3 regions of the Clostridium sp. ATCC BAA-442 genome follow, and region 1 is predicted to be linked to each of the others. Evidence: riboswitches for the same ligand, from Rfam matches in the RefSeq annotation. Region 1 holds a riboswitch; each other region holds the start of a gene.

The links. A riboswitch is a leader RNA that binds a small molecule or an ion and turns the genes downstream of it on or off. The one in region 1 is predicted to bind cobalamin.
Region 2: another riboswitch for cobalamin. It lies ahead of ACESY8_RS14365 (energy-coupling factor ABC transporter permease); the one in region 1 lies ahead of ACESY8_RS05360 (ABC transporter substrate-binding protein).
Region 3: another riboswitch for cobalamin. It lies ahead of ACESY8_RS01680 (ABC transporter substrate-binding protein); the one in region 1 lies ahead of ACESY8_RS05360 (ABC transporter substrate-binding protein).

Annotation. Positions count from the first base shown of each region.
Region 1 is NZ_CAXSQB010000008.1:38,933-45,898, forward strand. It holds gene ACESY8_RS05355 (nitrogenase component 1) at 1-935, opposite strand, end outside; cobalamin riboswitch at 1,062-1,247, opposite strand; cobalamin riboswitch at 1,488-1,663, shown strand; gene ACESY8_RS05360 (ABC transporter substrate-binding protein) at 1,888-3,564, shown strand; gene ACESY8_RS05365 (ABC transporter substrate-binding protein) at 3,595-5,271, shown strand; gene ACESY8_RS05370 (ABC transporter substrate-binding protein) at 5,305-6,966, shown strand, end outside.
Region 2 is NZ_CAXSQB010000038.1:5,555-12,520, forward strand. It holds gene ACESY8_RS14345 (pyridoxal phosphate-dependent aminotransferase) at 1-608, shown strand, start outside; gene ACESY8_RS14350 (cobyric acid synthase) at 608-2,104, shown strand; gene ACESY8_RS14355 (precorrin-8X methylmutase) at 2,109-2,756, shown strand; gene ACESY8_RS14360 (sirohydrochlorin cobaltochelatase) at 2,772-3,569, shown strand; cobalamin riboswitch at 3,561-3,732, shown strand; gene ACESY8_RS14365 (energy-coupling factor ABC transporter permease) at 3,764-4,483, shown strand; gene ACESY8_RS14370 (energy-coupling factor ABC transporter substrate-binding protein) at 4,497-4,787, shown strand; gene cbiQ (cobalt ECF transporter T component CbiQ) at 4,787-5,566, shown strand; gene ACESY8_RS14380 (ATP-binding cassette domain-containing protein) at 5,563-6,417, shown strand; gene cobI (precorrin-2 C(20)-methyltransferase) at 6,414-6,966, shown strand, end outside.
Region 3 is NZ_CAXSQB010000002.1:119,080-126,045, forward strand. It holds gene eutC (ethanolamine ammonia-lyase subunit EutC) at 1-764, opposite strand, end outside; gene ACESY8_RS01660 (ethanolamine ammonia-lyase subunit EutB) at 781-2,148, opposite strand; gene ACESY8_RS01665 (hypothetical protein) at 2,321-2,467, opposite strand; gene ACESY8_RS01670 (sensor histidine kinase) at 2,492-3,694, opposite strand; gene ACESY8_RS01675 (ANTAR domain-containing response regulator) at 3,687-4,292, opposite strand; cobalamin riboswitch at 4,581-4,761, shown strand; gene ACESY8_RS01680 (ABC transporter substrate-binding protein) at 4,896-6,497, shown strand; gene ACESY8_RS01685 (ABC transporter permease) at 6,576-6,966, shown strand, end outside.

The sequences.
Region 1 (6,966 bases):
TCCTCCAGGGCCTGGGCCCGCGCCGCCAGGACGACGGGCTCCACCGCCGCCTCCATGCGGAGGGCCTGTCCAATGTCCCGGTAAAAGGTGCAGATTCCATCCAGTCCGGCGTAGCGTCCCGCGCCGCCGATGTGAAGGTATGCGGTTCCGAATTTCTCCCGCATGCGTCTGGCCCAGCGAACCCGCTTGACCAGATTCAGTTCCGCGGCCGGGGCGTGTACCAGAGAGGAGAGGGGGGCGCTGGGGATCCACGTGTTCACCTGAATCCCGCAGCCGTTCAAAAAGACCTCCAGCTCCCGCAGGGCGGCCTTTCCCTCGCTCCCCCAGCCCACCGTCTCGATGTTGATGCTGTGCGGGATCTGAGCGGACGGCTCCATCACCTGCTCCACCAGGGCGTAGAGCGCCTCGGTGAAGCCGCAGCCCTTTAGCTCCATCTCCAGCCGGTTGTCGCCGGTGATGGTCTGGTGGGCCAGCTCTTTCAGACGGTTCCGGGTGTAGTTTTTGTCCCGGTGGGAGAAGAGCTCCGACTGGACGCCCACTACCGAAATACCCTCCCGCCGCAGCTCGGCGCATACGGAGCGCACATCTTCGTTCAGAATGTCGCTGATCGGGGAGGGGATCACCATGATGAGCCCGGGGCGGTAGCGGCTCCAGGCGTCCCGTATGGCCTGGCGGAGCTTCTCCTCCCCGCCGCAGATGATGTCCCGCTCCTCCAGATTGGAGGTCAGCACGCTGTAAAAGGGCTGGTGCCGACGCCGGGCGGAATAGCGGTAGTGAAACCCACAGCCCCGCGGGCTGTGGAGGAGCGGAAGCACCTCCTGCATTTCCCCCACCGCCCCCACGCTGCCGGAGATCTTCCCGTTTACACCAAAGGTGTGCAGCAGGCCGGAGGGGTACATCGCGGTCATCAGATCTTCAAAAAAAGGCTGTCGCATGCGCATTTCTCCTCTCTGCCCGGAGAAAGCAAAATCGCCGGCCCCGCGTATTCTGACGCGGAGCCGGCTTGCAGACAGGCGCACCGGCAGGGCCGGCGGCCTGTGGAGCAGCTTTCACCGGAAGCGTCCCCACAAATTCAGCAAGCAGGTTTCCTGGCTTGCGGCTCGTCACGTGCTGCGCCTTCTCACATGTGAAACATGCAATGGCGATCTGCAGCCCGCTCCCCGCTTACAGTGACCGGATCGCTCGGGAGTTGCACCCGATTCCCTCTAACCAGACGGAGTCTGGCCACTTGCTGAAAACGTATATGAAGGAATTATAGCACAGCCCGGCCGGAAAGAAAAGGGGGGTGATCTCCTGTGACTGCTCTCAACGCGAGATTTCTTATACTTGATTGGTTCGCCCGTTACAGGCGGCGAAGAGCAGATGCGGCGGTGAGCCGGTGGGAATGGAATGTGCCTGTTGCCGCTAGGCTCCGTAAGTGGAGAGCATTCGGCGCAGTTAGACACATATTGACAGGCCTTGGACGGCGGTGTATACTGAATCCATAATTTCATATAGCAGGATATGGTGATACGTTTGTATTGAAAAGGGAACGCAGTGCAAGTCTGCGACAGCTCCCGCTGCTGTAACAGGGACGGCCCGCTTAATACCACTGGGAAACCGGGAAGGTGAGCGAAGCCGGATGATCTGGAGTCAGAAGACCTGCCATGTCTATCGGATTCTATTCTTTCGGCGAGGGAGAATTGGATGCTGCCGCGGTGGATATCGCGGTCATTGGGGCATTAACTGGGCATCGCTGGGGACGGCGGTGCCCTTTTTGCATATCCAGGACAAAGAGCATTCCTGTTTTCTAACGACAAAACAGGAATGCTCTTTCATTATAAGACCAAAGCAGGGGACCGTCCCTGTTTTGAATAGAAATTTAAGAGAAGGAAAGAAGGAACATGTATGAAACGACTGGCATCCCTTCTGCTGGCCAGCGCTCTTGCGCTGACCGCAGCCGGCTGCGCGGGACAGAACCCGGCGGCTTCCACCCAAAGCGGCCCGCCGGAAGCGGTGGAGAGCGGCAAGTCCTCCGTTGCCTATGTGGAGGAACTGCGCATCGGTACCACCGCCGCCATTGACGGCGCCAACGTTATGACGGAAAACGGTATCTTCGGCAAGCTCAACTACAACGCGGTGGTCACCGCTCCCTTTGTAGTCACCGATGAGAATGGCAAGGTTCAGCCCTTTTTCATGACGGGCTGGGAGCTGAGCGGCGACTTGAATACCATTACCGCCACCTTTGCCACAGATCAGGGCCTCACCTGGCACGACGGTGAACCTGTGACCATGGATGACGTGGTGTTTACCTTCCAATATCTGATCGACCGCAAGTCCAGCTATTGCAGCGGCCTGACAGGGGTGGAGGCGGTGAATGAGACCACGGCCACCCTGACGCTGACCGACGGCAAGGCCTTCACCATGCTCAACAGCATGGCTAACTTCGTCACCCTTCGGCCGGAGCATGTGTGGTCCAAGGTGGAGGGCGAATACGCCGAGTACACCGGCGAGGACGCCGCTATCGGCTGCGGCCCCTACAAGCTCACAGGCGTGGACGAGGAGGCCCAGAGCATGACCCTAGAGGCGGTGTCGGATACCTACATGGGACAGGAGCTGACCGTGCGCAAGCTGACCGTGCGCACCTACGACAGCCACGACGCCCTGGTGATGGCCCTGCGCAGCGGGGAGGTGGACGCCATGTACGACTACTCCAACTCCCTGAACGCCACCATGGTGGACTCCATCACCGGAGTGGAGGGGCTGGATCCCGGCATGAGCGACAACCCCGGCAACTATCAACTGGTGTTCGGCTTCAACGAGCAGCCCACCGACGACCTGATCTTCCGCAAGGCCGTGCGGGCCGCGTTGGACTACGAGCTGCTCCGCGTCACCATCGGAGGGGAGGACGGCCAGATCCCCCACGCCGGTATCGTGGCGCCCCCCAATAAGGGCTTTGACGGCTCGCTGCCCGAGCTGGCTCAGGACGTGGACGAAGCCAACGCCCTGCTGGATGAGGGCGGTTATGTGGATGCTGACGGCGACGGCTGGCGGGATATGCCCGACAGCAGCGAGCTGAATGTCCTCATTACTCCCCAGTACAACAAGACCCGTCAGGCCCTCTATCTGCGCATCGCCGAAGTGCTCAAGACCAATCTGGAGGCCGTGGGCGTGCAGACTACCATGGACGAGGAGAGCGTGCGCAACTCCGACCACGCCACCGAGGTCCGCAAGCAGGGCACCTATGAGCTCTACATCGGCTATACCTCTCCCGGCGTGGCCATGTATGACACCGCCTTCATGTACATGATCGGGGATAACGACAACAACCGCTGGGGCACCTGCCTGCTCCCGGAGTTTGTCGCCGCCTATGAGGCCAAGAAGACCGCCGGCAGCTACGAGGCGTACAACGCCGCCATGAAGGAGCTGCAAGCGCTTGCCGATGAACAGGTGGTGGGACTGGCTCTGTGCTGGGACAAGGCCTACTTCCCCTACCGTACCGACCACTATGAGGGCTGGACCAATTTCCCCGGCTGGGGCGTGATCAACTACAAGACCTGGTTCTCCACCCGGCCCGCAGTCTAATAGACGCGGTATGAAAGGAGCGGTTTTCAAATGAAAAAGCAAGCCCTTTCCCTGTTTTTAGCCGGCGCGCTGGCGCTGAGCCTGTTCGGCTGCTCTGCGCAGCCGGCGGCGGAGAGCGCACCTCAGAGCTCTCCTGCCGAAACGGCGGGCAGCTCCTCCGCCGGCGTGGTGGAGGAGCTGCACCTCGGGACCACCGCCGCAAACGACACCTTTACCACCTTTGTGGAGAGCGGCGCATTTGGAAAGATGTGCTATAACTCCTTTGTGACAGCGCCCTTCTGGCAGACGGGGCCCAACGGCGAGGTAGAGCCATTCCTTGTTGCAGATTGGACGGTCAGTGAAGACTCCACTACCATCACCTGTGACTTGGCGCTGGACCAGGGCATCACCTGGCATGATGGGGAGCCCCTGACCATGGACGATGTGCTGTTTACCTTCGATTATAACATCAATGTGCGCAAATCCAGTTACGGCTCCTATGTGGACCATGCTGAGCAGGTGGACGAGGACACCATCAAGGTGGTTTTGAAGGAACCCGGTGCCTACCAGTGGCTCAAGCTGGTGGCTGGCTATTTCTACGTCCAGCCGAAGCACATTTGGGAGAACATTGACGCCCCCAAGGACTACCGTGGGGAGGATGCTGTCATCGGCTGCGGCCCCTACCGCTTTGTCAGCTTGGACGAGGATGCTCAGACCAGCTACTACGAGGCCGTAAGCGACACCTATCTGGGCCGCGAGGTGACGGTAAAGAAGGTTTCACTCCGGTCCTTTGACAGCAATGATGCTTTGGTCATGGCTCTGCGCAATGGCGAAATTGACGCCATGTATAGCTATGCCAGTCCCATCCCGGCCACTATGGCATCCTCCATCACGGGTGTGGAGCACGTGGAGCCCGGTATGAGTGACAATACGGGCAGCTATATGATCATGTTCGGTTTCCGGAAAGGGCCTACGGACGACCTGAACTTCCGAAAAGCAGTCACGCTTTCCCTGGACTACGAGCTGCTGGCCGACGCCATCGGCGGTGAGGATGCCCAGGTACCCGGGGTGGGGGTCATTGCGCCGCCGAATCTCGGCTATGATGAGACGCTGCCCAAGCTGGAACAGAATCTGGAGGCAGCGAAGGCCGCTCTGGATGAAGGCGGCTACCTGGATGTGGACGGAGACGGCTACCGGGAGATGCCGGACGGCAGCCCCATGGATATTCTGGTTTCCCCCCAGAACAGTAGCACACGCCGCGAGATCTACCTGCGGATTGCAGAGGTCATGGTTCAAAACCTGGATGCCATTGGGGTTAAGGCCCATGTGGACGAGCAGAGCATTACCAATGAGGAATATGAGGATCAGCTCTGCAAGGAGGGAACCTACCAGATCTTTATCTGCTACTGCACTTCCGGAATGGCGTCTCAGACCTCCTGCTATTATTACTTTATTGACAATACCCTGGATGGCAATTGGGGCACCTGTGATCTGCCGGAGTTTGTAGAGGCGTATGAGACCAGGCGGCAGGCGTCTGATGAGAAGGCCTACATTGAGGGAACCAAGCTCCTTCAGCAGATCAATGCGGAGCAGTACATCGGGGAAGCCCTCTGCTGGGACAAGGCGTACTTTCCCTACCGCACGGACAAATACGAGGGGTGGACGAACTATCCCGGCTGGGGCGTGATCAACTGCGAGACCTGGTATAGCCTGCGCCCCGTTCGTTAAGCGGCATCTGAATATGAAAGGAGTATTTTCCGCATGAAAAAACAAGTGCTTTCCCTGCTCCTGGCCGGGGCCTTGACGCTGGGGCTATTTGGCTGCTCCGCGCAGACGCCGGAGGAGAGCGGAGTACCCCAGAGCGCTCCGGCGCAGACGGAGGGGACGGCCTCCGCCGGCGTGGTGGAGGAGCTGAAGATCGGCATCTGCAAGGAGGTCACTCCACGGACGCTGGCCTCGGAGAGCGGCTCCTTCGGCCGCATGAACTACAATGCCTTCTGCGCCGGAACCTGGCTGGTGCGGGATGAGAATAACGAGATGCAGCCCAACCTGATGACCTCCTGGGAGATTCTGGACAAGGGCAGCACCATCCGGGCTACCTTTGCCACGGATCAGGGAATTACGTGGCATGATGGAGAGCCATTTACGATTGACGATGTCATCTTTACGGTCGATTTGATGAACAACAAACTCAAGTCTGGCTATCTCTCCAAGATCACTGGCGTGGAGAAGGTAGACGATACCACCGTGGACTTCCAGGTGGCCGATGGGGCGGCCTATTTCACCCTGGGGAACTCCGCCGTCTTTGTGCGTATGTATCCCAAGCACATCTGGGAAGGAATCGAGGATCCCTCCGGCTACACCGGCGAGGATGCTGTCATCGGCTGCGGCCCCTATAAGCTTGTCCAGGTGGATGAGGAGGCGCAGACCATGCACTATGAGGCGGTTGGGGAGACCTACATGGGCCGCGCCCTGACGGTACGCAGCGTGACGGTGCGCAGCTACGACTCCCAGGATGCCCTGGTGATGGCCCTGCGCACCGGGGAAGTGGACGCCATGTACGACTACTCCAACCCGATTTCGCCCACCATGCTGCCCTCCATCTCGGGTGTGGATGGGGTAGACCCCGGAAGGGGGATGAACATGGGCCTGTTCGAGATCCTCTTCGGCTTTCAGAAACAGCCCACCGATGATTTGGAGTTCCGCAGAGCGGTGCGCTATGCCCTGAACTATGAGCTGCTGGCCACCACCATCGGCGGTGAGGACGGGCAGGTACCCGGCGAGGGCATCATCTCCCCCGCGGGTATTGGCTACGACGACAGCCTGCCCAAGCTGGTGCAGGATCAGGAGCAGGCCAAGGCGATTCTGGAGGCAGCAGGGTATGTAGACACCGACGGCGACGGCTGGCGGGAGCGGCCCGACGGAACCCCTATGGATGTATTGGTCACACCCCAGTACAATGCTACCAAGGCGGCGCTATACCAGCGCATTGCTGAGATTATCGTTACCAATCTGGGGGAGGTTGGCGTCAAGTGCACCCTGGATGAGGAGAGTATCCGCAATTCCGACCACGAGCAGCAGCTCCGGGATGACGGGGCCTATGAGATCTACATCTGTTATGCTACCCAGGGCGTATCCTTCTATAAGACGCCATTCCTGTATATGTTCAATGACGATCTGAGCATGTGGGGCACCTGCGATCTGGAGGACTTCGACCAGGCCTACAACGATATGCTCAACGCCCAGGGGGATGAGGACTATGTGGCCAAGGTAAAAGAGCTGCAGAGGATTGCCTCGGAGGAGGTCATCGGCATTGCCCTGTGCTGGGATACCGCCTACTACCCCTACCGCACCGACAAATACGAGGGATGGACGAACTTCCCCGGCTGGGGCGTCATCAACTGCGAGACCTGGTACAATCTG
Region 2 (6,966 bases), on a different contig from region 1:
ACAACCCCACCGGGCGGCTGGTGGACGGGGCGCTGCTGCGGGCGGCGGCGGAGCAATGCCGGGCCGTGGGGGCGGTGCTGGCGGTGGACGAGTGCTTTTTGCCCCTCTCCGACGGGGCGGGGCCGGGGCTGGCCCCCTGTCTGGCGGAGCACCCCAACCTGCTGCTCCTGCGGGCCTTCACCAAGAGCTACGCCATGGCGGGCCTGCGGCTGGGCTACGCCCTCTCCGCCAACGGCGGACTTCTGGAGCGGATGGCCGCCGCCGGCCCGCCCTGGAGCGTCTCCACCCCCGCCCAGGCGGCGGGGCTGGCCGCCCTGGAGCAGTGCCCCGACTGGCCGGAGAAGGCCCGGACCCTGCTGGCGTCGGAGCGCCCCGCCCTGTCGGACGGCCTGACCGCCCTGGGGCTGGAGGTGGTGCCTGGACAGGTTAACTACCTGCTGTTCCGGGCGGCGGGCGCGGCCGATTTGAAGGAGCGGATGCTCATGCGGGGCGTGCTCATCCGCTCCTGCGCCAACTACCACGGCCTGGGGAACGACTGGTACCGGGTGTGTGTGGGACAGGCGGAACAAAACCGGCGGCTGCTGGCCGCCTTAAAGGAAGTGTTGTGATGGCCAACGCGATTATGATCCAGGGAACCGCCTCCAACGCGGGCAAGTCCCTGCTGGCGGCGGGGCTGTGCCGCATCTTTGCCCAGGACGGCTATAAGGTTGCCCCTTTCAAATCCCAGAATATGGCCCTTAACTCCGCCATCACCCCCGACGGCTTCGAGATGGGCCGGGCCCAGGTGGTGCAGGCCGAGGCGGCGGGGGTGGCCCCCGACGTGCGGATGAACCCCATCCTGCTCAAGCCCACCAGCCACGTGGGCTCCCAGGTGATCGTCAACGGCGTGCCCCGGGGCACCATGGCGGCGGGGGAGTACTTCCGCTATCGCAAGAGTCTCATCCCCGAGGTGATGGCGGCCTACGAGTCCCTGGCGGCGGAGTACGACATTATCGTCATCGAGGGGGCGGGCAGCCCGGCGGAGATCAACCTACGGCAGGACGACATTGTGAACATGGGCATGGCCCGCCGGGCTAACGCCCCGGTGCTCCTGTGCGGCGACATCGACCGGGGGGGCGTGTTCGCCTCCCTCTACGGCACGGTGAAGCTGCTGGAGCCGGACGAGCAGGCGAGGATCAAGGGCCTGATTATCAACAAATTCCGGGGGGATGTGGATATCCTCCGCCCCGGTCTGGGGCAGCTGGAGGCCCTCTCCGGCAAGCCGGTGCTGGGAGTTGTCCCCATGATGGACGTGGATGTGGACGACGAGGACTCCCTCTCCCACCGCCTGAGCGGAGGGGGAAGGGTGGGCCTGGTGGACATTGCGGTGGTGCGCCTGCCCCGCCTGTCCAACTTCACCGACTTCAACCCCCTGGAGCGGATGGAGGAGGTCACCCTCCGCTACGTCCGCAATCCCCGGGAGCTGGGGCGCCCCGATCTGGTGATCCTCCCCGGCACCAAGAACACCATGGACGATCTGCGCTGGCTGCGGGAGAGCGGCATGGAGACCGCCGTGCTCAAGCACGCCTCGGCCGGCGGAGCGGTGATCGGCATCTGCGGCGGCTATCAGATGCTGGGGAATACCGTCTCCGACCCCGACGGGGTGGAGGGGGGCGGCTCCCTCCGGGGCCTGGGCCTGCTTCCCGCCGACACGGTGTTCCAGGGGGAAAAGACCCGCACCCGGGTGACGGGGGCCTTCCGCGCCCCGGAGGGGCTCTTCCGCGCCCTGGCCGGCGTGGCCTTCGAGGGCTACGAGATCCACATGGGCCGCACCGAGAGCGGGGCGGCCCCCCTGGCGGAGTTCACCACCCAGACCGGGGAGCGGCGCTCCGACGGCCTCAGCGCGGGCAACGTGTGGGGCTGCTACGTCCACGGCATTTTCGACAAGGCGGCGGCGGCCGCCGCCCTGGTGAACGCCCTGCTGGCGGCCAAGGGGCTGGAGCCGGGCGCGGCCAGCGTGGACTGGCAGGCGTACGCCCAGCAGCAGTACGACAAGCTGGCGGCCGGCCTGCGGGCCAGCCTGGATATGAAACGCATTTACCGGATTCTCAACGGGGAGGAATAGAGACATGAAACACATCGAATTGCAGCGGGTGGCCCCCGCGGACATTGAGGCCCGGAGCATGGAGCTCATCGGCCAGGAGCTGGGGGAGCGGGTGTTCCCGGCGGAGCAGCTGCCCGTGGTCAAGCGGGTGATCCACACCACCGCGGACTTTGAGTACGCCGACAATCTGGTCTTTTCCGCCGGGGCGGTGGAGGCGGGCATCGCGGCCATACGGCAGGGCTGCACCATCGTCACCGACACCCAGATGGCCTTCTCCGGGGTGAACAAGCGGGTGCTGGAGAAATTCGGCGGCCGGGCGGTGTGCTTCATGTCCGACCCGGACGTGGCCGCCGAGGCCAAGGCCCGGGGGGAGACCCGGGCCACCGTGTCCATGGAGCGGGCCGCCCGGCTGGAGGGGCCGCTGGTGCTGGCCATCGGCAACGCCCCCACCGCCCTGGTGCGGGCCTGCGAGCTGATCGACGCGGGGGAGCTCAGGCCCGCCCTGGTCATCGGCGTGCCGGTGGGCTTCGTGAACGTGGTGGAGAGCAAGGAGCTGCTGCTCACCCTGGACGTGCCCCACATCGTGGCCCGGGGGCGGAAGGGCGGCAGCAACGTGGCCGCCGCCATCTGCAACGCCATGCTCTATCAGGCCAGCAACAACGCGCGGGAATAACGGGAGGGACGCACGATGACAGAGAGAGCGGTTCTGGCGGTGTCCTTCGGCACCAGCCACCGGGACACCCTGGAGAAAAACATCGCGGCCATTGAGGCCGAGCTGGCCGCGGCCTTCCCGGAGCGGGCGGTGCGCCGGGCCTTTACCAGCGGCATGATCCTCCGCAAGCTGGCGGGGGAGGGCACCCACATCGACAACGTGCCCCAGGCGCTGGAGCGCCTGCTGGCCGGGGGCTGTACCGACGTGGTGGTGCAGCCCACCCACGTGATGAACGGGGAGGAGTACCACAAGCTGCTGACCCAGGCGGAGCCGTACCGCGCCCGCTTTGCCCGCATGGCCTTCGGCCGCCCCCTGCTAACGGCGGCGGAGGACTACGCGGCCCTGGGCCGCGCCCTGATGGAGGCGCTGCCAGCCCAGCGGGCGGACACCGCCGTGCTCTACATGGGCCACGGCTCGGAGCACCAGGCCAATTCGGCCTATGCCCTGATGGAGTACACCTTCCACGATCTGGGTCGGAAGGACGTGGTGATCGGCACGGTGGAGGGCTACCCTGGCTTCGGGGAGGCCCTGCGCCGGCTAAAGGAGCGCCCCCAGGTGCGGAGGGTGGAGCTGCGCCCCCTGATGACCGTGGCGGGGGATCACGCCAAGAACGATCTGGCGGGGGATGAGGAGGACTCCTGGCGGCGGCGTCTGGAGGCCGAGGGCTACGAGACGGCCTGCGTGCTCACCGGCCTGGGGGAGTACCCGGCGGTGCGGGCGCTGTTTGTGGAGCACGCCAGGCAGGCGGAACAGCTCCAGGCGGAAGCCTGTTGATATAGATCCGGGGGCCGGAAACGGGAAGACGGGTGCAAATCCCGCGCAGTCCCGCTGCCGTAAGAGAACAGCCGGTGCGCACGGGCCACTGGGGCGACCCGGGAAGGCGCGCAGCGGCGGAGACGCTCAAGCCGGAAAACCGTGCCGGCTCCGAATTCACAGCCACCTACGAGCGATAGGAAAGGATGAAACACATGATGAATCAACGAAACACACGGCTTCTGCGCACGGCAGCGGTGCTCGTCGGCCTGCTGGGCGTGCTCACCATGAGCGCCTCGGCCATGCACATTGCCGAGGGCTACCTGCCGGTGGGCTGGGCCGCCGGCTGGGGCGTGGTATGCGTCCCCTTTGTGGTGGCGGGCTTCCTCTCCATCCAGAAGAAGATCGCCCAGGCCCCCAAGGCCAAAATCCTGCTGGCCATGTGCGGAGCGTTTGCCTTTGTGCTCTCCGCGCTGAAAATCCCCTCCATAACCGGCTCCTGCTCCCACCCCACCGGCGTGGGGCTGGGCGCCATCCTGTTCGGGCCCATGACCATGGCGGTGCTGGGGCTGATCGTCCTGCTGTTCCAGGCTCTGCTGCTGGCCCACGGCGGCCTGACCACCCTGGGGGCCAACACCTTTTCCATGGCCATCGCCGGCCCCATCGTGTCCTGGGCGGTCTACAAGCTGCTGCGCAAGGCAAACGCCCCGGCGGCGGTGGCGGTCTTCGCCGCGGCCGCGCTGGGCGACCTGTTCACCTATGTGGTGACCTCGGTGCAGCTGGGGGTGGTCAACGGCGGCATTGGGAAATTCCTGATGGTGTTCGCCGTCACGCAGATCCCTCTGGCCATCGCCGAGGGCCTGCTGACCGTGGTGGTGTTCAATGTGCTGGAGAAGTACAGCCGGGAAGAGCTCCACGCCCTGTGCGTGCTGTAAGGAGGGAACCGGAATGAAGGTATGGCAGAAAAATCTGATCCTGATCGTGCTGGTGGTGCTGCTGGCGGCGCTGCCGCTGTGGCTGCTGCCCAACGCCGAGTTCGGCGGCGCGGACGGCCAGGCGGAAGAAGTGATCCTGGAGCTTCAGCCCGACTATGAGCCCTGGTTTGAGCCGATTCTGGAGCCGGCCAGCGGCGAGGTGGAGTCCCTCCTCTTCGCCCTCCAGGCCGCCATCGGCGCGGGCGTGGTGGGCTTCGTCCTGGGCCGCATCACCAAAAAGCCGGAAAAGAGGGATCAGGGCTGATGGGAACCGACCGCTACGCCTATCAATCGCGGCTGCGGCGAATCTCCCCCATGCCGAAGCTGCTTCTGACCGGCTCGGCGCTGGTGCTCTGCCTGCTCTGCGACAGCGTAACGGTCGGCCTGGTCACCCTGCTGGGGATGTGGGGGCTGGTTACCGCCCTGGGCGGACTCAGCCCCCGCGTCTTCCTGCGCTTTCTGTGCATCCCGATGGCCTTCCTGGCCGTCGGATGCGTGACGATCCTGATCAACAGCTACCCCCAGGGCGCGCCGGTGCTGCTGGCCGTGCCGGTGGGGGAGCGGCTGTGGGGCTTTGACGGGGCGGCGCTGCTCCGGGCCGGGCGGCTGTTCTGCAAGGCACTGGGGGCGGTGGGAGCCATGTACTTCCTGGCGCTGAACACCCCGATGACCGATGTGACCATGGCGCTGGAGCGGCTGCACGTGCCCCACCTGATGGTGGAGCTGATGGAACTGATCTACCGCTTTATCTTTGTCCTGACCGAGACCGCCTCCCGCATCCGCCTGGCCCAGGAGTCCCGGCTGGGCTATCAGGGGCTGCGCCGCTCCCTGTCCTCCCTGGGCACCCTGGCCTCCATGGTGTTTCTCCGGGCGTGGCGGAAGGCGGATCGGGTGTATACCGCCCTGGAGTCCCGCGGCTACAGCGGAAGCCTGGTCACCCTGTCCGGCGACTATGCGCGGGGGGCGTGGCTCTACCCGCTGACGGCGGCGGTGGCGGCGGTTCAGCTGGCGGCATGGTATTTCGAGAGGAGGGTGATGGGATGATGGAGGCCGCGATTGAGGCCAGAGAGCTGCGCTATATTTATGAGGACGGCACGGCGGCGCTGAAGGGCATTAACCTCCGGGCCGAACGGGGAAAGATCACGGGCATTCTGGGGGCCAACGGGGCGGGCAAGTCCACCCTGTTTCTGAACCTGAACGGCGTGCTCCAGCCGTCCGACGGGGAGATTCTGCTGGACGGCGTGCCGGTGAAGCGGGATCGGAAGGGGCTGACCGAGCTGCGCCGCCGGGTGGGCATTGTCTTCCAGGATCCGGACGACCAGCTCTTCTCCGCCGACGTGTACCGGGATATCTCCTTCGGTGCGGTCAACCTGGGCCTGCCCGAGGCGGAGGTGCGCCGCCGGGTGGAGGCAGCCATGGAGCGCACGGGGGTGTCCCACCTGCGGGACAAGCCCACCCACGCGCTCTCCTTCGGTCAGAAGAAGCGGGTGGCCATCGCCGGCGTGCTGGTCATGGAGCCGGAGGCGCTGATTCTGGATGAGCCCACCGCCGGACTGGATCCCCAGGGGGTGAGCGATCTGTTGGAGCTGCTGACCAGCCTGCGGGACAGCCAGGGCATGACCATTCTCATGGCCACCCACGACATGGACGTGGTGCCCCTGTGCTGCGACTACGCCTACCTGCTGGGCGGGGGAAGCGTGCTGGCCCAGGGAACGCCGGAGGAGCTGTTCACCAAGGCGGAGCTGCTGCGGGCCAACCACCTGCGCCTGCCCCGCATCGCCCATCTGATGGCGATTCTCCGCGACCGGGACGGCCTGGACGTGACCCCGGTGGGCACCATTGGGGCGGCCCGGCGGGAACTGCTGCGATTGTTGAAACAGGAGGAGTTATTGTGAAACGAGGCATTCTGTACGGCGTCGGGGTGGGCCCCGGCGATCCGGAACTGATTACCCGCAAGGCCCAGCGGATCATCGCCCAGGCGGCGGTGCTGGCGGTGCCTGACAAGGGCAGCGGGGAGAAGACCGCGCTGACCATCGCCGGAGAGCTGGCCGAGGGGAAGGAGATTCTCCTCTGCGACGCCCCCATGGTGCGGGACGAGGCCGCCCTGGACGCGGCCTATGAGGCCAACGCCGACCGGGTGTGCGCCCTGCTGGACGGGGGGAAGGACGTGGCCTTCCTCACTTTGGGCGATCCCACCGTCTACTCCACCTACCTCTACCTCCACCGCAAGGTGACGGCCCGGGGGTATGAAGCGGAGATCATCCCCGGCGTGCCCTCCTTCTGCGCGGTGGCGGCCCGGCTGGGTGCCGCCCTGTGCGAGAAGTCGGAGCGGCTGCTCATTGTCCCCGCCTCCCACAAGGACGTGGACGACTGCCTGGACGTGGACGCCAACCTGGTGTTCATGAAGGCGGGCCGGGAGATCGGCGCGCTGAAGGAGAAGCTGG
Region 3 (6,966 bases), on a different contig from region 1:
ACGGTGCGGCTGGCCTCAGGGATGCCCACATAGCCGCCGTAGGTCATGTAGGCGCTCATGGACTCGCCGGTAGCCAGGCCGGGGCGCTCGCCCAGGAGGATCACGGTGACCTTGGAGCCCAAGGCCTCGGTGACGGCATCCATGGCTCCCACACGGCCGTACTTGATGAAGAAGGGGGTGCCCACACTGGCCCCCGTGCTGCTCAGCCCTTGAAGGATGGCGGGCAGGATGTCCCGGAGGTTGGCGGACACTGAGGTGCTGGACAGGCCGTCGGACACCACGAGCTGCACGTCGGGATTGCGCTTGCAGCGCTGCTGGAGCTCGGCCAGAGTCTCCTGAGAGAAGCGGCGGCCCAGATCCGGCCGGGTGAGGTACATGTCCTTGGTCTCGCAGAGGGTCTGCACGGTGAACAGGCCCATCTCTTCCAGCAGACGCTCCGGCACGTCGGTAAACACGGCGTCCATGGCGGCCGCGTGATCCGCCCGGAACCGCAGGTAGGTGTTGGTGCGGCAACGGGGCCCGGCTCGCCACACGCCGATGCGGGCCACCGTTTTGGAGCGCATGCGGCGGAACTCCTCCGGGTTGGCGGGGGTGGGCACGTCGATAATCTGGCGGAAATCTACGGCGGACAGGTCGCGGACCTCTCCGCTCTCCACCGCGCCGGAGGCCGGGGGGACGGGAGCGGCGGACTGTGCACCGGCGGTATCGCCCACTACCTCGGAGATGGCTTTCAGGATGAGCTCTCTCAGTTGGGTTTCATTCATATCAGTTCCCTCCCTCTCACTGTAGGAAAATGGAGGCGTCGCCGGCCAGCTCGGTCAGGACACCCTTTTCGTCAATCAGGCCCCGCTTCATCATCCACTGGTGGAACTCCGGCGCGGGCAGACGGCCGGAGAGCTCCCGCAGGGTGGCGTTGTCGTGGTAGCTGGTGTCCTGGTAGGAGAGCATGATATCGTCGTTGACCGGCACCCCGATGTAGTAGTTGGCCCCCGCGGCGTTGAGCAGCATGGTGGCCATCTCCTGCTCGTCCTGGGTAATGGAGGTGTGGTTGGTGTAGCAGGGGGCCATGCCCATGGGCAGGCCCATCAGCTTGCCCATGAAGTGATCCTCCAGGCTGGCCCGGATCATCTCCTTGCCGTCGTAGAGGGTTTCCGGCCCGATGAAGCCGGACACGTTGTTCACCATGAAGGGGCGGAAAAAGCGGCCAAAGCCGTAGGTACGGGCCTCCAGGGTCATCTCGTCCACCCCGCAGTCGGCGCCAATGGACACCTCGGAGCCCTGGCCGGTCTCAAAATAGAGCAGGTTGGGGCCGGTGCTCAGGGCGTGCTGGCAGGCCAGTTCATAGGCCTCCGTGCAGAGCTGGCGGCTCACGCCGAAGTCGTTGTTGGCGGCCTCTGTGCCGGCGATGGACTGGAAAATCATGCTCAAAGGCGCGCCCTTCCGAATGGCGTCCATCTGGGTGGTCATGTGGGAGAGAACCACCAGTTGGGTGGGGATGTCGTTGCGGCAGATAAAGCTGTAGACCGCATCCGCGATACGCCGGGTGCTCTCCACATTGTTTTCCACAGGGTTGATGCCCATGCAGGCGTCGCCGCAGCCGTAGGAGACGCCCTCCATCATCTGGATCAGGATCTCCTCGGGGTCGTCGGTGGGGCTGTTGGGCTGGTTGCGGAAGGCCAGCACGCCCGGCTGGCCGATGGTGGTGTTGCAGCGGGTGATGTGGTGAATTTTGCTGGCGCCGTAGACCAGATCCATGGCGGACATGAGCTTGGCCACGGCCGCCGCTACCTCGCCGGTGAAGGCCCGGCAACTGCGTACCAGGTCGTCCCCCGTAGTTTTGTGGTCCAGAATCCACTCCCGCAGCTCGCCAATGGTCATGCCCTTGAAACGCTGGTAGGTGGGCTGGTTGAGTCCGTCGAGATTGACCCGGGTCACCTCGTCCTTTTCATAGGGGACGGTGGGGTTCTCGGTCAGCTCGCCCACCGTCAGCTCGGACAGGACGACTTTGGCCGCCACCCGCTCCGTCACGGTTTCGGCGGCCACGCCCTGAAGCCGGTCGGCGGCCTTGGGCTCGTTGGCCTTGGCCAGGACATCCCTGATGTCGCGGAAGGCGAAGGTCTGGCCGTTCAGTGTGGTTTTCAATTTCATTCTGCTGCACCTCTCCTTTGCGCCGGACGCCCCCTCGGCGCCCGTTTCAAGCTTGTCAAATTTGGCTGTTTATGCAAAACAGCCCAGGGGCAGCGCCTGCGCTGTCCCTGGGCTGCATCGCCCGTGCTCTTGTACGCGCCGCCATAGCCTCAGGTCGGCGCACGATTTGGTTTTACTGCTCCAGAAAGTCGAAGGAGATCCGCGTCCCGCCGGGGCCGCTCTCCACGCTCCACTCGCCGGTGAGCTTCTCCCGCACGATCGTGGAGGCCAGCTCCAGACCGGCGCCTCCGGGGCGAGGGCGGTCCGCCTGGAAGCCCACGCCGTTGTCCCAGACGGTGAGCTGTCAGAGGGGGCGCCCGCTGTGGAGCTCGATGCCGATCCTTCCCGCCTGGCCGGAGGGAAAGGCGTATTTCAGGGCGTTCTGCACCAGCTCGTTGACCACCAGGGCCACCGAGGAGGCGCAGTCCGCGGACACAATGACGTCCTCGCCGCCCACGTGGATGGTGACACGGCGGGCGGAGGGCAGAAGGGTCTGGAGCATGTACCGGCGGATCTGCTCCAGAATCTGAAGGAGGGAGACCTTCTCCCGGGAGACCTGTACGATGCCATCCAGCGTGGCGGCCAGGGAGAGCAGCCGGTTGGCCGTATCCAGAAGGGCGGTCTGCACCGGCGGGGACTCGGCCGGATCACAGCCCCGGCTCCGGGTGAGGTTGGCGAGCATCTGAAGGTTGTTTTTCATGCGGTGCCGCAGCTCCTGAAGTGCCGTCCGCTGCAGGGCCAGCTCCTCCTCTAGCTGCCGCTGGCGGGTGAGGTCGTGGATGATGAGCGCCGCCCGGGCCTGCCCGGAGGAGAGAGGGAGGCGCTGGTACTGGAGTACCCGGTTGGCCAGGGCCGTCTCGTGCCTGTCCTGGTCGCACTCGCTGAGGGCGGCGGGCTGAATGTTGTTGACGGGCATCCCGGCCAGAGTGCCGATGTAACCCATCCGGCGGTAGAGGGCTGTGGCCGCCGGGTTGAAGCCGCAGACCCGGTCCTCCTCATCCAGGAAAAGGACGGCGTCGTCCAGACAGGGGGATACCGCAGCCCAGTCCAGAGCCCCGGACGCCTGCTCCGCCTCCCGCTCCCCAGCGGGCGGCGGCTCCTCGGCGGCCAGAGCGGGCCGCTCATAGATGAGGACGCCGATCAGCCGCCCCTCATAAAAGAGGGGTTCCACCGACTGGACGATCCGGCGGTCCTCCGGCATGGAGACCGCCCGCACCCCGGAGGTGGGAACCGCCAGACGGAAGGAGCGGTCCACCGCCGGCTCGTCCCGCCAGTGGATCAGCATACCCAGGATGGAGCTGCGGTAGTTGGAGGGGACGGTTTGGGGCTTCGCCTCACAGACCACGATGGCAGAGCGCCCGCTGACGGTCCGGCAGTCGATGAAGACATCCGCCTGCTCGGCGTTGGCCAGGGCGGGGAGCAGGGCGCCATAGGATTCCAGGTAGGAGATCTCCGCGTCCGTGAGATCCGTGTATTTCTGACAGAGCATCCGCGTGGCGCTAATCATGCCGCTCCTCCTGCTGGGCCAGCAGATAGCTGGCGACCCGGGCCATAGACATGCCCTTGCGGCGGCTGAGCTCCCGAATGTACTGGTAGGCCTCGTCCTCGCGCATCCCCCTGGTCTCCATCAGCAGGAGCTTGGCCTGGTCGATGGGCTCCCGGTTCTGACAGCGCCGGCTCAGGTGCTGATACTCCTTGTTCAGCAGGTAGTACTCCTTGCTGCGCGCAATACACAGCTCGATGGTAGGCAGAATCTTCTCCGCCTCAAAAGGCTTGGTGAGGTACCCCGCCGCCCCGCACGCCTGTACGCGCTCGATGTGCTCCCGGTCGCTGAACGCCGTCAGAATGATGACACATTTGGCGGCCCGGTCCGCCAGAACCTGTCTGGCCACGCTCACGCCGTCCAGCAGCGGCATCTGGATGTCCAGCAGCGCCACGTCAGGGGCCGACGCCCGGCAGCCCTCCACCGCCTCCATCCCGTCACAGGCCTCGCCCACCACCCGATATCCGGGGAGCCCCTCAAAAAAAGTGCGCAAGGTACGGCGAACGCCCTCATCGTCATCAGCCAGGAAAATGGTGGTCTTGCCCATCCTGGTCACACCCATACGCCTGTCCTCCCGTTTTACAAAAAAGAGCATCTTGAAGCGCACAAAAACGCCTCAAGATGCTCTCCACGCATCTGAAGTCAAACCCACTCCCGCCCGGAAGTGGAGTACGGCAGGTTTGCTACACCCGGCATAACCTGACCTTTCGATTGTATACGATATTATATAAAAAACCCGCCTTTCTGTCAACCGTAATTTGGAACTTATGGCTGGGATAGGAGAGAAAATTGTGATATTCTGCCTCCGCCATCTTGACAGGCGGGGGGCGCGCGGCTATAATGAACGCCGACAAGTGAATCAGCAGACGGTAGCGATTGCTTTCATTGGGAATGCGGTGAGAATCCGCAGCAGCCCTCTCTACTGTAAGGATGACAAGCGCCCAGATATGTCACTGTCCGGTACGCCGGATGGGAAGGCGGGCGTGAGGATGAGTCCAAGCCAGGAGACCAGCCGCCTGCGGTGTGTGCACGTTCTTTCGGTGGGGAAAGCTGTGCAGCGCCGGTCTGCCGGCCTGTCATCCGATTGCGGCTCCTCTCTGGAAAACAGGGGGGAGTTTTTTTGTGCATGGATTCATGCGTCAGTCAATTTGAGAGGAGCATGAACATGAAAAAGCGCACCCTGTCTCTGCTGCTTGCCGTTGCCTGTGCCCTGTCCCTGTCGGGCTGCGGCGGCGCGCCCGCGCCGGATGCCCAGACCTCCGCCCCGGCGGGCAGCGAAACCCCTGCCGCCGTGGACCAGACCCGCGAGATCGTCTTTGCCGCCTCCCGCGACCAGTGCCCCGGCGAGCAGGACGCCTACTACGCCTCCATGTCCCTGGGCGTGTGGGAGCCCCTGATCACCAAGGACGAGAGCGGCAAGCCCGCCCCCGCCCTGGCCACCGAGTGGGAGCACAACGAGGACTCCACCGTGTGGACCTTCCATCTGCGGGAGGGGGTCACCTTCTCCAACGGCACTCCCTTCAACGCCGACAGCGTGCTGGCCAACTTCGACCGCATGAAGAAGGGGCCCTTCGAGTCCTCCTTCTACGGCATGAACATCAACACCATCTACCCCGGCCTGGTCTCCTACGAGAAGACCGACGACTACACCGTGGTGCTCACGCTCTCCGAGGGGCAGCCCCTGCTGGACTACACCATGGTCAACTACGGCTCCGCCATCTTCGAGCCCTCCTGCTTCGCCGAGGACGGCACCTTCGCCGGCTTCCCCATCGGCACCGGCCCCTACGTGGTGACCGAGAACGTGCTGGGCCAGTACTGCGTCATCGAGCGCAACGATAACTACTGGGGTACCCCCGGCATCGCCAAGACCTTCCGCTTCAAGGTCATCCCCGACGCCGAGACCCGCTACACCGCCCTGCGGGCCGGCGAGGTCCAGGGCCTGTGCGATCTGGGCGCCATCTCCCCCTCCCAGGCCGCGGAGATCGACGGCGATCCGGCCTACAACGTGTCGGTGGGCGACTCCGGCATCACCCACTTCCTCAACGTCAACGGCGGCGCCTTCCCCTTCAACGACGTGCGCATGCGGGAGGGCCTGTCCCTGCTGCTGGACCGCCAGACCATCATCGACAGCTTCTACAACGGCTACGGCCTCGCCGCCGGCGGCTTCCTGAACTACACCTCCGCCTTCTACCGCGAGCAGCCCGTGCAGCACGACCCGGAGCGGGGCGCCGAGCTGATCCGCGAGGTGGTGGGCGACCAGGAGGTGGAGCTGCTGTTCCTGCTGCCCGGCGTGGACGCCAACCGCTACCCCTACCAGGAGGAGGCCGAGTACATCCAGTCCCTGCTGGAGAACATCGAGGGTACTAACATCAAGGTCAGCATCCAGCAGATGGACTGGGGCCCCTGCAAGGAGGAGATGGAGGCGGGCAACTACAACCTGTGCCTCAAGATCCAGGGCCTGCCCTCCGCCAACCCCTTCTCCCTGTTCAAGGGCTTTATGTACACCGAGGGCGGCACCAACATCAGCTACGGCCTGGGCTACCACAATGACCACGTGGACGAGCTGATCGAGGAGGCGGCTACCTGCCTGGACGCCGGCCGCCTGACCGAGATCTACACGGAGCTCCAGGAGATCTCCGCCGTAGACTTCCCCAACATCCCCGTGCTGTACTCCCAGGAGGTGGTGGCCTCCTCCAGCGACATCACCGGCTATCAGGCCACGGTGTACGGCCTGACCGGCTTCACCCAGGTCTGCTGGGCCGGGTAAGGACCGTGTGTGAAAATAAGCCCCCGCGAGGCGGGGGCTTATTTTCCGCCTGTATTCTGTCTCCGAAGGCGGTGGATCATGGCAATTCTCAAGTACATCGGCCGCAGGCTGCTGGTGCTCATCCCGGTGCTGCTGGGCATCTCCCTGGCGGCCTTCCTGCTGGGGCGCATCGCCCCCGGCGACCCGGTGGACGACGCGCTGTTCCGCATCGGCATTGAATTCCCCACGGAGGAGGACCGGGCGGACATGCGCGCCGAGCTGGGCCTGGACCGGCCCTTGCCGGTGCAGTACCTGGACTGGCTGGGGGACGCCCTCCGGGGGGATCTGGGCCGCTCCTACATCGGCAACAAGGACATCGCCCAGGAGCTGATGACCCGGCTGCCCATCACCCTCAAGGTCTCCCTGGCCGCCATGCTGGCGGCGGTGGTGTTCGGCGTGGGAGGCGGCGTGCTCATGGCGGCCTGCCACG